DNA from 2 places in the Pseudoalteromonas sp. ABE4_541 genome. Region 2 is predicted to be linked to the other one. Evidence: predicted binding sites of a transcription regulator. Region 2 holds the regulator's gene; the other holds the start of a gene.

Region 1 (7,450 bases), on a different contig from region 2:
TTAATTGTTTTAGCCGAAAATCTCTGGCCTGGGGGTGCACAAGCCCTAAAAGATAGCCTTGCGTCAGAAGGAGGTGTTGACAGTGCCATATGCATCTTAGGGCATATACAACGTGGTGGTTCACCAGTTCCAGAAGACCGAAACCTAGCGACCGAATTAGGGCTTGCAGCCATTGAGGCGCTCAATCAAAGGCTAGACAATGTTATGGTGGGCAAAGTTGCAGGGACTATAACATATACAAGCTTAGATAAGGTGATATCTGTATCTAAGCCCGTTAACCAGCAATGGGTCACAGCCCACGATCAGCAGCTTACTCAGTATTTAAAATAAACTCGAGTTGAGCCATAGGTGCGTTAGGACGCTTGCAGCATACCCTAACGCGATAATTGGCGCCCACTTTAAATGACCAAAGAAAGTGTAATACCCTCTCGCTTGTCCCATAAGTGCGACCCCAGCCGCAGAGCCAATTGATAACAAACTACCACCAACCCCCGCTGTTAGCGTGATCAGCAACCATTGTCCGTGCGACATATCTGGCTGCATTGTCAAAACAGCGTACATAACTGGAATATTGTCAATGACGGCCGATAAAACGCCCAAAAACACATTCGCACTAGTCGCTGACCAAGCACCATATAATACTTCGGAGAGTAAGCTCAGGTATCCCAAGAAACCAAGGCCACCTACGCACATAACAATGCCGTAGAAAAACAGCAATGTATCCCACTCAGCTCTAGCTACTTTATGAAATATATCAAACGGTACCACGCTACCGAGTAAATCAATACGTGCTTTATCACCTTGACGTTGTGCCTTATTTCGCTGCTGCTCCAAAGTCACCCTAAGGTAATAACCAAATAGCTGCAAGTAACCTAGCCCCATCATCATCCCCAGAACTGGCGGCATATGTAGAAGACTGTGACATAACACCGCTGTCAAAATTGTAAGCAAAAATAACCCTAAGATCCTTCTCGCTCCACGTTGTAATATAACAGGTGCATAAATTGCTGAAGGCCGCTTTTTTTCAACAAACAAGCTCATTATTGCCGCAGGGACTATATAGTTAACCAAAGAAGGCATAAACAGAGTAAAAAACTCATTAAACTGGACCATGCCCGCTTGCCAAACCATCAAGGTGGTAATGTCACCAAATGGACTAAATGCGCCCCCCGCATTCGCGGCTATCACAATGTTAATACAGCTGAGGTTAATAAAACGCTTATCCCCTTCTGCCACCTTCATGATCACAGCACACATCAATAGCGCTGTGGTTAAGTTGTCTGCAATAGGCGAGATAAAAAAAGATAGAAACCCAGTGATCCAAAACAAGCTGTTATAGCTAAAGTCGCGTTGGAGCATCCACGCTCTTAGTGCATCAAAAATCTTTCGCTCTTCAAGGGCATTAATGTAGGTCATTGCGACAAGCAAGAATAACATTAACTCAGCAAATTCTAATAAATTGTGCCTAAAAGCATGTTCCGTGACGTGAGGAATGTCACGAGTGACATAGTAGATACTGATGATGATCCAGATGATACCCGCAGCGACCAAAACAGGCTTAGACTTCCTCAAGTGAAGCTTTTCTTCAACCATAACCAGCACATAGGCAATAACAAAAATAACAATACACACTATACCCAAACTGGACGAAGTTAAATCCACCCTCTCGCTACCGCTAGCCCATGCAGGCATCACCATGCATGTTACGATAATCCAAAAAAAGCTCAACTTTAAACTTAGTCCACCCATGTCCTTTGCTATCCTATTGTTATAACGAGTATTCGGTAAAATATTGGTCGTAAAAACATAGCATGATTCACAAGTACGTCGATTGCTTTTTATTCATAACTAGTAAGTTAAGCATTACATCCACTAAATCGACTTACATAACAAAGCAACTTTTACTGCTCTAGCCCTCGTATTTGCTCACGTTGACCAGCACCGTATTATCGCTGCATCTGGGTATTGAAAAAAAATCATGCTGACATGCACTAGGGGGCACAAATCTATACAGGCATTAAATTCACAATTTCAATCATGCTCTGTGCGGGTTATATAAAGAAGTCGTGAGGAAAAGAAGATAATATGTGTTGCACCTGTCAGTTGTGCAACACATACCTAAGCGGCTTCCATGAGAGGCGACTACTTGTTACTACTGAGTTTTTCAATCGCTAAAATAAGCAATAAACCAGCGACAGCTAATGCAACACAGAATAAGGTTTGTGGGTCTGCACCAGTCAAACTTGCAAAATCCATTGGGCTAATGTTTTTCTGCAACAGTGGCTTTTCAACACCGTGAGAATTGATGTATGTCGATACAACTTGCTTCCATGGCCAAAGTAAATTGAGTGATCCAAGTAAAAAGCCAGCCAGTAAAGCAAAAGTAAGTTGCTCAAAACTTGCAAGTAGCCAAGATAAAAAGCGAGAAAACAACATTAATCCACATACACACCCAATCAGAAACAATCCAACCAACATGATATCTTTTTGCGTCACCGCTGAAAGCACATGACCATACATCCCCATGAGCAATAGAATAAAACTACCTGAAATGCCCGGTAATATCATCGCGCACACAGCAATAGCGCCCGCGACAAAATACATCCACCAATGAGGCTGAGCTTCAGACGGCGCGATGGTGGTGATAACAAAGGCTATAACGGCACCCAAAAGACAGCTCACAACCGTTTGCCAATGCCAGTTTTTGACCTGTTTTGCCACGTGCATAAAAGAAGCAACGATCAATCCGAAAAAGAATGACCAAACCAATAACTGGTGATGTGCCAATAGATACGTAATTAGTTTGGCCAATGACGCCGCACTGGTGATAAGCCCTGCAAACACAGCGAAGAGGAAAGCACCATCAACATGCTGCCAGCAGGCTTTAACCCCCTGCGTTCTGAGTATATTGAATGCTCTGAGATCAAAACTTTTTAGTGCATTAAGAAAGCGAGCATAAATTCCAGTAATAAACGCAATTGTGCCACCGGATACACCTGGCACTACATCTGCAGCGCCCATTCCTGCCCCTTTTAAAAATAGCCATAAGTAGTCTTTTTTTGAACCCATATGTTGCGCCACTCACTGTACTCCATAATTATTTTTGCGCCTAGTTTAACTGATTTGCTCAGTAACAGACAGCAATGGCATTGAAGCGACTAAATTAATCAATAATTTAAGCTAAAAAAAACACCATGATGGCCGATACATTTTTTAGCTTATTGTTATTTTCAAGGTGTGCTTAACGTTATGCGTTCATTTATGCTTTTTATTTGTGCTCTACTCACTTGCGCGTCTTTTCCAAGCAACGCAGAAAGGGCCGCTTTTATTATGCCTCCAGCTCGAACCTCAATAGAGCAAAATGACATTAAAGAGTACTTCTCTGAAGAGCGCATTATAAATTTAGACACCGAAAATGGTGAAGTAATGGCGCTTTTTTCGCCATATATGAGTGCATACAAACGGGGGATTGTTATTTTACTTCCAGAAGCTGAGCATACCCCTTTGTCGCCTCATAGTGCGGGCTATTTATTTGAATCACTGACCGATGACGGCTTTGATACTTATACACTCCAAACACCCGAGCTAAACTGGCTAGCAGATGAGTTTGACCCACTAAACGATGAAAAATTACCACAAGAGAATACAGGTTGGTCAGAAGCGGTTCTCAATGATTACAAAAAGCGTTTAATTGCCAACTTTGAGGCGCTTTATGCACAGTTACAAATGACCAGCAAGGAGCAACTGGTTGTGATTGCCGAAGGTGTCAGTGCTGGCGTTTTTTCTGAGCATCTAGCCTCGCTACCCAATCTTCGTATAGATGCATTTGTCTCAATCAGCGCTCAGTTACCCAATAGTGAACGAAACAAGCACCTGCCTGCCATTATCTCATTAGTCAGCCCGCCTTTACTCGACGTTATCTACTCTCAAGACAATGACACAATCTTGAAAAGCGCAGAGCAGAGAAAACGCTGGGTGAAGCGCAACAGTAAATTTGACTACCGACAACGTGAGTTGTTTGGCGCCAGTACCGAAATTAGGCAACATCAGCGCTTGCGCAAGGAAGTTGATGGCTTCTTACGACAACTATAGACTAGCTTGCTTTTTTCAAGTATTCGTAAGCTGATTGAATATCTTGGCTCTTGCGTTTCGCCACTTCCATCATATGCTCTGGCAATCCCTGAGAGACTAACTTATCCGGATGATGCTGTGCCATGAGCTTTCTATATGCCCGCTTAATATCTTTCTCTGTCGCATTACTCGATAAACCTAACACCGCCAAGGCCTGCGTTTTAGAAAAAGCGGGCTCAGAGCTGCTAGCCTGTCTATGCTGTTGTCTGTATTGCTGCTGTTGACTTTGCTGATGCTGTCGAAAGCTAAACTCCGCTTGATAGCGCTTGAGGATAAATTTAAAGTGCGTCGCAGAAATACCAAGATATTGACTCACTTTTTGCAGTAATTGCTTTTCACTGGCAGCAAGATGACCATCCGAAAACGCCATTTGAATTTGGATCTCTAAAAACAGCTGAACCAAATCGTAACGCCTTGCAAAAACTTCTTTAAAGTCAGTAATTGCTTCTTTTAATTTGAAATCTTGTTCTTTCCCTGCGCGAAAAGCATTTTGTGCCTCAACTCTATCCTCACCATGTAGCCCCATGTCATCCATAAATGCTGTCGCAGCACGAATATGTGTTTCGCTGACTCGCCCATTAGACTTTGCGATATGCCCCATCACCGCAAAACAGCTAGAGAAAAACAGTGCTTGTCGCTGGTGTAAATCATCACCACTGAAAAAGCCCTGAAAGCCGCCCACCTTGTCAAAACTTTGTTTTAGGCTTTTATCAAACATATGACCAAGCCAAAATCCCAAAATAGCACCTAACCAACGACCAAACATAAAGCCAAAGCAAGTGCCTAGTAGTTTACCCCACATGCTGCTGCTCCTGTTCAAGGTTGATCTGCGCTAGACGTTCTGGCGTACCAATATCACTCCATTGCCCCAGATATAGCTCAGTTGACACATGTCCGCTTGTCAGCCCTTCACACAACATAGGACCCAAAGGCACAAAGCCACCTGTCTGCTTTTCAAAAAATGATTTGTGATATAAACCAATGCCTGCAAAGGTATATTTCTGTTCGTTCTGGGGTTGCTCCGCCAAACAAAAGTCTCCTTCAGGATTGTGGTCTGGATTCTCAACCAGCACGATATGCGCTTGAGCTTCGAACAACTGTAATTGAAGCATCGAGCTCACATCATAGTCGGTAAAGATATCACCATTAATAACAAGAAACCTATCGTCCTCTTGGCACAATAGTGCCAACGCATTGATAATGCCACCTGCCGTTTCCAAGCCCCCTTCAGGCTCTTGACTATACGTAATTTTCATATCAAATAGCGTACCATCGGCAAAAAACTGTTTTATTTTCTCACCTTGCCACGCAAGGTTTATCACCACCTCTTTGATACCTGCGGCTTTTAATCGCATCAAGTGATAATAAAGTAACGGCTTTCCTGCGACTTCTAACATAGGCTTTGGTAACTCAGCCGTGAGCGGCATCATACGTTTACCGCGGCCTGCGGCAAGGATCATGGCTTTCATTCAGTGATTAGGTCCAGCTTAGCTTCTACTTTTGGCATTATGTCATGGCGCAACCAAGTTTCAAGCCATTGAAATGGCTCGTAACACTTTGCAACCTCACAGACATATTCCAAAGTAGGCAATACATCTTTGAGATATCCTGATTTTCCGTCACGGATCAATAGTCGACAAAAAATACCAGCGGCTTTTAAATGCCTTTGCACCCCCGTTAAGTCAAAGTAACGGCAATAAGATTCAAAGCCCATGTCGCCAAGTAACTTGGCGTTATATAATTGGACATAACTGACCTTTTGCAAACGCTCGAATAACTCGCTGGGTAATCTAAAATAACAATCCCGCAATAAAGACACGGCGTCATAAGTTACGGGACCTTGCACTGCATCTTGATAATCAATTAGTGCCCACTGCGTATCTACATACATAATGTTTCGACTATGAAAATCTCGATGCATAGTCACTTGCGGCTGTGCCAGTATGTTACTAACAAGCTGCTCTTTAAGACTTCGCCATTGAAATAGTGGTAAGTTTTGCTCATCGAGCCCCAACCATTCAAGTAATAACCACTGCCAGAATATATCCATCTCCATTGCAATAAAATCAGCATCATAAGGCTTCATGCTGTTAGATGCTGGGGTACCCGCTATTTGTGGTAAGAGGCGTAAGACATTTTCGTAATCATGCTCAAGCGATGGCAATAGAAGCCGATCTGCCAAATGCGTCTGACCAAGGTCTTCTAAGAGCAAAAAACCGTGTTCAAGATCTGTTAAAAAAATACGAGGCACACGCAAACCCGCTTCACTAAAACACCGATTTAACTCAACAAAAGGCGCGTTGTTTACTCTGCTTGGGTCTGAGTCCATCACAATAAAGTGCTTTTGCCCAGACACGACCCGATAGTAACGTCGAAAACTAGCATCACTCGTTATTGCACACCAACTGTAGTGGTCTGTTGAAAAATACCGCTTTAAAAAAGCCTTTAGTAAGCTTTGTCTATTTTGCTCTTTTGTCACAAAATTCCACTCTTAATTACTGTATTTCACTAAGTTTTACTTTATCATGTCTTGCTTAATATCAATAATGGCGTTCAAGGTTAATCAATGACGAAAAGATGGGGGGCCATCGCGGTAATTTTTGCCAGTACCAATGCGATAGCCGGAACAGTACCTGCACCAAAGCTTTGTAGCGAATACTTACAACCCAAAAATTGGCAGCCTTTAAGCGCTTTACCCAAAGATGCAATTGACATCCAAGCAGATGACGTTGAAATGCAAGGCAAAGACAGTGCCGAATTTTCTGGTAATGTTGTAATAAACACCAGCAAGATGTCACTCCAAGCCAGCAGTGCACTCATTGATAAAAAACAAAGTTTACTTAACGCAACCGGCCCGCTTAATTACCAAGATCCATATACTAACGTAAGCGCCAATGCTTTATACGCAGATTTAAATAATAACGAAATAAGCTTACTCGGTGCTGACTATCAACTCACTCAGCAACAAGGCCATGGTGGTGCAGAAAAACTTTCGGCTTCAGACAAACAAGTCGCCTTGATCAATTCTAGTTTCACCACTTGCCCATCAAATAAACCATTTTGGGCACTTGAAGCCGATAACATCACCCTATCTAAAGAAGAAGGCTGGGGCGAAACACATAATGCCGTGCTTAAAATACTTGATGCGCCTGTTTTATACGTTCCCTATTTTACTTTCCCCATAGATGATAGAAGGAAGTCGGGGCTTCTCATGCCCAAGATTGCTCCTTCTAGTCGCTATGGCTTAGAAGTTGCCTTACCTTACTATTGGAATATCGCGCCAAACTATGACGCAACAATCACACCAAGGTACATGGCG
Region 2 (7,450 bases):
TGTTAAAGAAGAAAACATTAAAATCGGTGTAGGCGTTGCTGCCATGATTTGCTTTACTGCACTAATGCCATCCAGTACAGGCATTTCAACATCCATTGTTATCACGTCAGGCTTAAGCTGTGCCGCTTTTTCAACGGCTTCTTTACCATTAACAGCAAAATCAATCACTTTAATTTCACTGTCTAGTTCAAGAATTTCACTTACTCTACGTCTAAAAAAACTTGAATCATCAACTACTAATACTTTAACTGCCATTGGCACGCTCATTCAAATATACAGATCCAAAAAGTGGTGCGCGGGGCACCACTAAGATTTAAGTCGCTACACGCAAAACACTACTTACCAGCATAATGCTTAAGCATATTAGGCACATCGAGGATCAAAGCAATCCCACCATCTGATGTAATTGTTGCACCAGCCATACCTGGAGTACCTTGCAGTAGTGCATCTAGCGGTTTAATTACCACCTCTTCTTGCCCAATGAGTGAATCCACCACAAAGCCAACCTGTTTTGTTCCCATTTGAACAATAACTACGTGGCCTTCTGCTTTTCTCGTATTCCTATCTGCCCCTTTAACCAACCAATGTTCTAAATAAAACAGTGGTATTGCTTTTTCACGGACAATGATAGTCAACTGACCATCGACGATATTGGTTTTGGTCAAATCTAAATGGAAAATTTCACTTACCCCAGCTAACGGTAAAGCAAATGTCTGCTCTCCGACAATGACCATTAAAGTTGGAAGTATAGCGAGTGTCAGAGGCACCTTAATTTCCAAGATGGTACCGACACCTAACTCTGATTGAATATTAATAGAGCCATTCAACTGAGTAATTTTGGTTTTAACTACATCCATGCCCACGCCACGACCTGAAATATCTGATATCTCTTCTTTGGTCGAGAAGCCAGGAGCAAAAATGAGGTTATATGCTTCTGTATCCGACAAGCGACTCGCCTGATCAGAGTCAATAACTCCTTTATTTATGGCTATTTTTTTCAACTTCTCAGGGTCCATACCCGCACCATCATCTCTAATGGTAAGCAAGATATGGTCACCCTCTTGTGAAGCTGATAACGTAACGGTACCTGTACGAACCTTTTTTGCTGCTTCACGCACTTCCGGCATTTCAATACCATGGTCTACCGAGTTTCTAACTAAGTGCACCAATGGGTCGGCAAGCGCTTCTACAAGGTTTTTATCTAAATCTGTTTCTTCACCTTCAAGAACAAGATTTATATCTTTCTTTAGGCTTCGAGCTAAATCACGAACAACCCGAGGGAATCGACCAAACACTTTTTTGATTGGTTGCATCCGGGTTTTCATTACAGCGCCTTGGAGATCAGCTGTGACCACATCCAAGTTAGAAATGGCCTTACCCATCGCCTCACTATTGGTGTTGTTGGCTAAGCTCACCAAGCGGTTTCTGACCAGTACTAACTCACCGACCATATTCATGATCTGATCTAAACGCTTTGTATCAACACGAACTGTTGTTTCCGCCTGTGCAGCAGGCGCTTTTTTAGCAGCCGTTGTCTTACTATCCGCTGCTGGCGTTTGTACTGGTGCTTTTACAGCAGCTGGGCTTGGTGCTGGAGACTGTTTAGGCGCAGGTTTTGCCGCTTCAGGTTGAGGTTCTGGTTTTGCGGCTGGTGTACTCTTTGGTGCACCACTTTCAACTGATCGAGGAGCTGTGCCTTTACCATGCAACTCATCTAATAGCGCTTCAAACTCATCATCATTGATTTCTTCGTCATCATCGCTAGATGCAGGTGGTGCAGGCGTGGCGCTCGCAGGTGGCGCACTTGGTGCACCTGACTTATCTATGGCTCCAAAGCTACCCACACCATGAAGCTCGTCTAATAGACTATCAAACTCATCATCGGTGATATCGCCATCATCCGTTTCTTCTACAGCAGGTTTGCTTGAAGAGGCTGGACCATTACCTGAACCATGCAGTTCATCAAGCAAGCTCTCAAATTCATCTTCCGTAATTTCATCAATACTCGCATCATCACCATCCGACGAAGCATCTGAGGTATCGATATCAAACAGAACATCATCAGCCTCCACTTCAGGAACTGGCGGAGTTTCATCCTCAATTGGCTCTGGAGCACTGGCGGCAGGTGGTGGAGAAATTACTTCGTCAGCTGATTCAGGCTTGCTCAATTGGTGAAGTGTTTCCAACAATGCTGGGTCAGCTGGATCTGGCTGCTCACGATTTTGGATATGCGCGAACATTTCATTAATCGTATCTAAAGACTGTAAGATAACATCCATCAGTTCAGATGTTACTTTCCTTTGCCCTTGCCTAAGTACGTCAAACACGTTTTCAGCCCCGTGACAGGCATCAACGAGCTCAGTCATACTCAGAAAGCCAGCGCCCCCTTTGACCGTATGGAATCCGCGGAAAATTGCATTTAACAGCTCTTTATCTTCTGGATTATTCTCTAGTTCGACTAACTGTTCAGATAACAGTTCTAGGATCTCACCGGCTTCAACAAGAAAGTCTTGTAAGATATCTTCATCGACTTCAAAGCTCATGCATACTCTCCTAATTAGAAGCCTAAACTTGACAGTAAGTCGTCAACTTCATCTTGCCCTGATACCACATCATCTCTTGAATCTGCATCGATAATTGGTCCTTCAGGGCCTGAAATCTCATCAACATTTACATCTTCAATATGTTCAGGATCAGCTTGCACCTCTTGGCGTTTTGCTTTGCCAGGCTGCTCATCCGTAGTACCAAAAACAGTCAATAAATTAATTAGGCTATCTTCTACTTCTCTGACTAGCTCTATAACTCGACGAATAACTTGCCCTGTTAAATCTTGATAATCTTGAGCCATTAACACATTGGTCATTAAACTTTGTAGTTCATCAGTTCTAGTTTGCGACCCTTGCATAAACTTATCTAAATCGTGACATAGTGACTTGAATTCACCTAATTGAATGTCACGTCGCATCAAGCGATCCCACGTCGGTTTAATATCAGACAAATCATCAGCCAATTGTTGGGCAAGCGGCAAACTTGCCTCAACTGCATCCATGGTTTTATTAGCTGCATTCTCTGTCATTTCCATGACGTAATTTAAACGTTGCTTAGCATCAGGAATGGCTTCAGTCGTCAGATCGGCAAGACGCGTGTCGAGTTCAAAGTTTTTCAAAGACTCATGCAGTTGGCGAGTTAACTTACCCACCTCTGCAAACAACTCAGACTGCTCTTTATTGGCAGCTTCCAAAATTAATTGATCTGCTTTTTCTTGTTCACCTTGTTCCAAATATGCAACAAGCTGTTTTGCCTGCTCAAGGCTGATCTGAGGCACAGAAGGCGTTGACATTAGCCTCTCCTTCTTATTTCTTAGCCTAAACGTTCAAACACTTTTTCTAACTTGGTTTTTAGTGTTCCTGCCGTAAACGGCTTAACAATATAACCATTAACGCCTGCTTGGGCTGCTGCTACGATTTGTTCTTTCTTTGCTTCAGCAGTTACCATCAACACTGGGATATGCTTAAGGTTATCATCCGCTCTAATTGCGCGGAGTAAATCAATCCCTTGCATACCAGGCATATTCCAATCTGTTACTACAAAATCAAACTCTTGATTCTGTAGCATTGGAAGCGCAGTACTGCCATCATCAGCTTCTTGTACATTGGTAAAGCCTAAATCTCTAAGCAGGTTTTTGATTATTCTCCTCATTGTAGAAAAATCATCAACCACGAGAATTTTCATGTTTTTATCCAAAACATCCTCCAGTGAGGTTTGAACCTATTATTTTTACTCTAATTGACCCAGTCATTGATTTTGGCCCTTAGCCTTATCATTGCCTGCCCATGAATTTGGCTAACACGAGATTCACTTACATCTAGTATCTGGCCGATTTCTTTTAAATTCATTTCATCATTGTAATACAGTGATAAAACTAAAGCGTCTCTTTCAGGTAAGGACTTAATCGCTGCGACCAACGACTCGTTAAAGCGTTCATTTTTAACATTATTAAATGGTTTGTCTAGCGATAAATCATCGCCCGATGGTGAAATAACATCTTCATCAACGCCTAAGTCCTCGATACCTATCACTTTACTGCTATTAACATCATTAAGAATATGATGGTACTCATCTAGCGTAATATCAAGTTTTTCAGCTATTTCAGTATCTTTTGGCTCTCGATTGAGAATTGATTCAAGCTCGGCAATGGCTTCTGCAACCATTCGGCTTTTACGGTGAACAGAACGAGGAGCCCAATCACCTCTGCGAATTTCATCGAGCATTGCGCCACGAATGCGAATACCCGCAAAAGTTTCAAAGCTTGCCCCTTTAGAAGCATCAAAGTTTTTCGATGCTTCAATTAGGCCAATCATGCCAGACTGCACCAAATCATCTAATTGAATATTCGCTGGTAAACGCGCCAATAAATGACATGCGACTTTTTTCACTAGTGGCGCATGACGTTCAACCACTTTGTGTATGTTTTCAGACGTCTGATACCCCATCGCTCTACTCACCGATGATGCCATAGTTACCCGTTGACAAGTTGTTCAATAAAAAACTCTAAATGACCAGAAGGTTGGTGTGGAATTGGCCACTTCACAGCCTTGCTAGCAAGTCCCCTAAACGCAACTGCTGCTGGTGAGTTTGGAAAAAGCTCAACGATGGTTTTTTGACGCCTTGATGATTTACGCATATTTTCATCGAACGGAATAGTTGCGACTAATTCAAGCGCCACATCTAAAAACCTGTCAGTTACTTTTGACAGTTTAGCAAATAATTCTTGGCCTTCGCGCAAACTACGCACCATGTTGGCAACAATCTTGAATTTATATACACCATGTTCACGACTTAATACTTTGATAAGTGCGTAGGCATCAGTAATAGAAGTTGGTTCATCACATACTACAACGACTACGTCTTGAGCCGCTCGCGAGAAGCTCAGAACCATGTCAGAGATGCCCGCAGCGGTATCAACAATTAATATATCAAATTCGGTATTCAGTTCACTAAAAGCACGGATCAGTCCGGCATGTTCAGCTGGTGTGAGCTCTACCATGCTTTGCGAACCTGATGTCGCTGGCACAATTTTTATTCCAGCTGGCCCTTCTACGAGTATTTCGTCGAGCTCACATTCTCCTGAAAGCACATGAGAAAGGTTTTTCTCTACTCTTAAGCCTAACATAACATCACAGTTAGCCAGACCTAAGTCAGCGTCTAATACTAAGACGCGATTTCCTTGCTGGCCTAACGCAATTGCGGTGTTTAACGAGACATTTGTTTTGCCTACACCACCCTTACCACCGGTTACAGCGATAACTTTAACACCGTGATTATTATTTTGACTCATTTTACGCAGGCCACTTGCTTGATCTAAAACTGTGTTAATCATACATTCCTACTGTCTGAGACGCTACTGCTACAGGTCTCGAATGTTGTGCTTTTATTCTTTTTAAATACAATTGCTCAGCCTTTTTGACTAGCTTTTGAGCATTCGCCACACGAATATCCTCAGGAACTCGCTGACCATTGGTAAGATACCCTATTGGCAAACGATTTTGAATCGCTATGCTAATAATCTCGCCTAAACTTAGACATTCATCAAGTTTGGTGAAAATACAGCCACTTAAGTTTACTTTTTGGAAATGGCGAACCGTTTCCTGCAACACATGCATTTGCGATGTGGCACTTAATACTAAATAGCTGCGAATATCCACACGAGTGCTACGCATTAATGTATTTAACTGTTCAGTTAAACGCAAATCTCGTTGGCTCATTCCTGCGGTATCTATTAATACTAGTCTTTTATTTCTTAAGTGATACAAAACTTCTGCAAGTTCATTCGCATCTTTTACCTGTTTAACAGGACAGCCAATAATTCGACCATAAGTAGACAATTGCTCATATGCACCGATGCGATAAGTATCTGTTGTGATCAATGCAACTTTATCAGCACCGTACTTTTGCGCACCGAGTGCAGCAAGCTTTGCAACTGTCGTCGTTTTTCCTACACCAGTAGGACCAACGAAAGCGTAGACACCACCTTGACGAAGAATATCATTATTAGTGGTATGCATTTGGTTTACAACCATATTCAGCAACGCGCTCCATGCTTCCTTACGTGATACATCATCTGGAATAAAACACGCCATTTGCTCAGCGACATCAGCATCAATACCCATACCTTGCAAACGATCAATTAAACAAGCACGCGTTGGATCTCGGCGAGCCATTTCTTGTTTCATCAACCCTGACACTTGATGTTCAAGAAGCTGACGGATAGCGTTCATTTCTTCACGCATCGCACTCATTTCATCATGCTTTGGATCGTCATGGTCCATATCATCACCAAATCCAGCTTCTAGCTCATCGTCAAAGTGCCAGTTGGATGTTTGTGATTGTGTTTGTGCGCTGTGATTAGCCTTCGGTTGTTGGAAACGTTCTTGTGCATGCGTGTGTTCTTCAGATTGCTGTGCCCGAGGCTTAAACACTTGCTCAGTATCAATACCAGATTGCGAGAACATAGATGCTAACTGCGGCGAACGAGGACGTGGGGCTTGGCGTTCAAGTAATGCCTCTAAACTATCAGCTACCTGTGCTTGTGGCTCAGGACGCGCTCTTTGTGGTTCAGGACGTACAAAGCGCGGTGACGCAGCTTGAGGCTGTGCCTGTTGAACAGGTTCTGCTGTAGGGGTTTTAGTCACTGCTGGTGCACGATCATTGTCAATTGCGGCAACAATTTCGACGCCATCAGCCAACTTTTTATTTGACATGATCACAGCATCAACACCAAGCTCTTCTTTCACTTCTTTTAATGCGGTGCGCATATCTTTGGCAAAAAAACGTTTAATTTTCATGTTACAACCCCTTTAATCCTATTACTGTCCGACTGAGCTCACAATCTTAATTTGTCTTTCATCTGGCACTTCTTGATATGACATCACGCGAAGGCCGGGGATCGTATGTTTAACAAATCTTGAAAGCACACTTCTTAACATACCTGAGGTTAATAAAATGGACGGGTCACCTAGCATTTCTTGCGTTTGATGCGCTTCTCTCAATGAATTTTGAAGCCGCTCTGCAAGGCCTGGTTCGATTCCTGCCCCTTCATCACCTGCGTTCTGAAGTGACTGATGCAACATCTGTTCCAACTCAGGCGCCAATGTTATGACAGGGATCTCATCTGCGTTTCCAACCGCATCTTGAACGATTAACCTGCGCAGTGAAATACGTACTGCAGCCGTTAGTACATCAGGATCTTGGCTTCTTGGACCATACTCAACCAAGGTTTGCACAATTGAACGCATATCACGAATAGCTACTCCCTCATTAAGTAAATTCTGTAGCACTTTCACAATAGTAGTCAGTGGTAAAATGTCTGGCACTAAACCTTCAACTAAACGCGGGTGGCTTTTCGCAAGCATATCCAATAAATTTTGAACTTCTTCATGACCAAGTAACA

What was found. Region 2 encodes FliA, which starts transcription of late flagellar genes. Its sites were predicted from a motif close to CTAAAGNTNNNNNNNNNNNNGCCGATA; they were not measured.
Region 1: the regulator FliA is predicted to act here: its motif matches at 3,181-3,207, upstream of ACW689_RS12955 (DUF3530 family protein).

What each region holds. Positions count from the first base shown of each region.
Region 1 is NZ_JBSVEM010000012.1:66,435-73,884, forward strand. It holds gene ACW689_RS12940 (6-phosphofructokinase) at 1-330, shown strand, start outside; gene nhaD (sodium:proton antiporter NhaD) at 322-1,698, opposite strand; gene ACW689_RS12950 (polyprenyl-phosphate transporter) at 2,143-3,069, opposite strand; gene ACW689_RS12955 (DUF3530 family protein) at 3,262-4,092, shown strand; gene djlA (co-chaperone DjlA) at 4,094-4,933, opposite strand; gene murU (N-acetylmuramate alpha-1-phosphate uridylyltransferase MurU) at 4,923-5,600, opposite strand; gene ACW689_RS12970 (aminoglycoside phosphotransferase family protein) at 5,597-6,610, opposite strand; gene lptD (LPS assembly protein LptD) at 6,698-7,450, shown strand, end outside.
Region 2 is NZ_JBSVEM010000001.1:247,834-255,283, reverse strand. It holds gene ACW689_RS01235 (protein-glutamate methylesterase/protein-glutamine glutaminase) at 1-255, opposite strand, end outside; gene ACW689_RS01230 (chemotaxis protein CheA) at 336-2,543, opposite strand; gene ACW689_RS01225 (protein phosphatase CheZ) at 2,558-3,340, opposite strand; gene cheY (chemotaxis response regulator CheY) at 3,361-3,744, opposite strand; gene ACW689_RS01215 (RNA polymerase sigma factor FliA) at 3,783-4,517, opposite strand; gene ACW689_RS01210 (MinD/ParA family ATP-binding protein) at 4,520-5,380, opposite strand; gene flhF (flagellar biosynthesis protein FlhF) at 5,373-6,845, opposite strand; gene flhA (flagellar biosynthesis protein FlhA) at 6,867-7,450, opposite strand, start outside.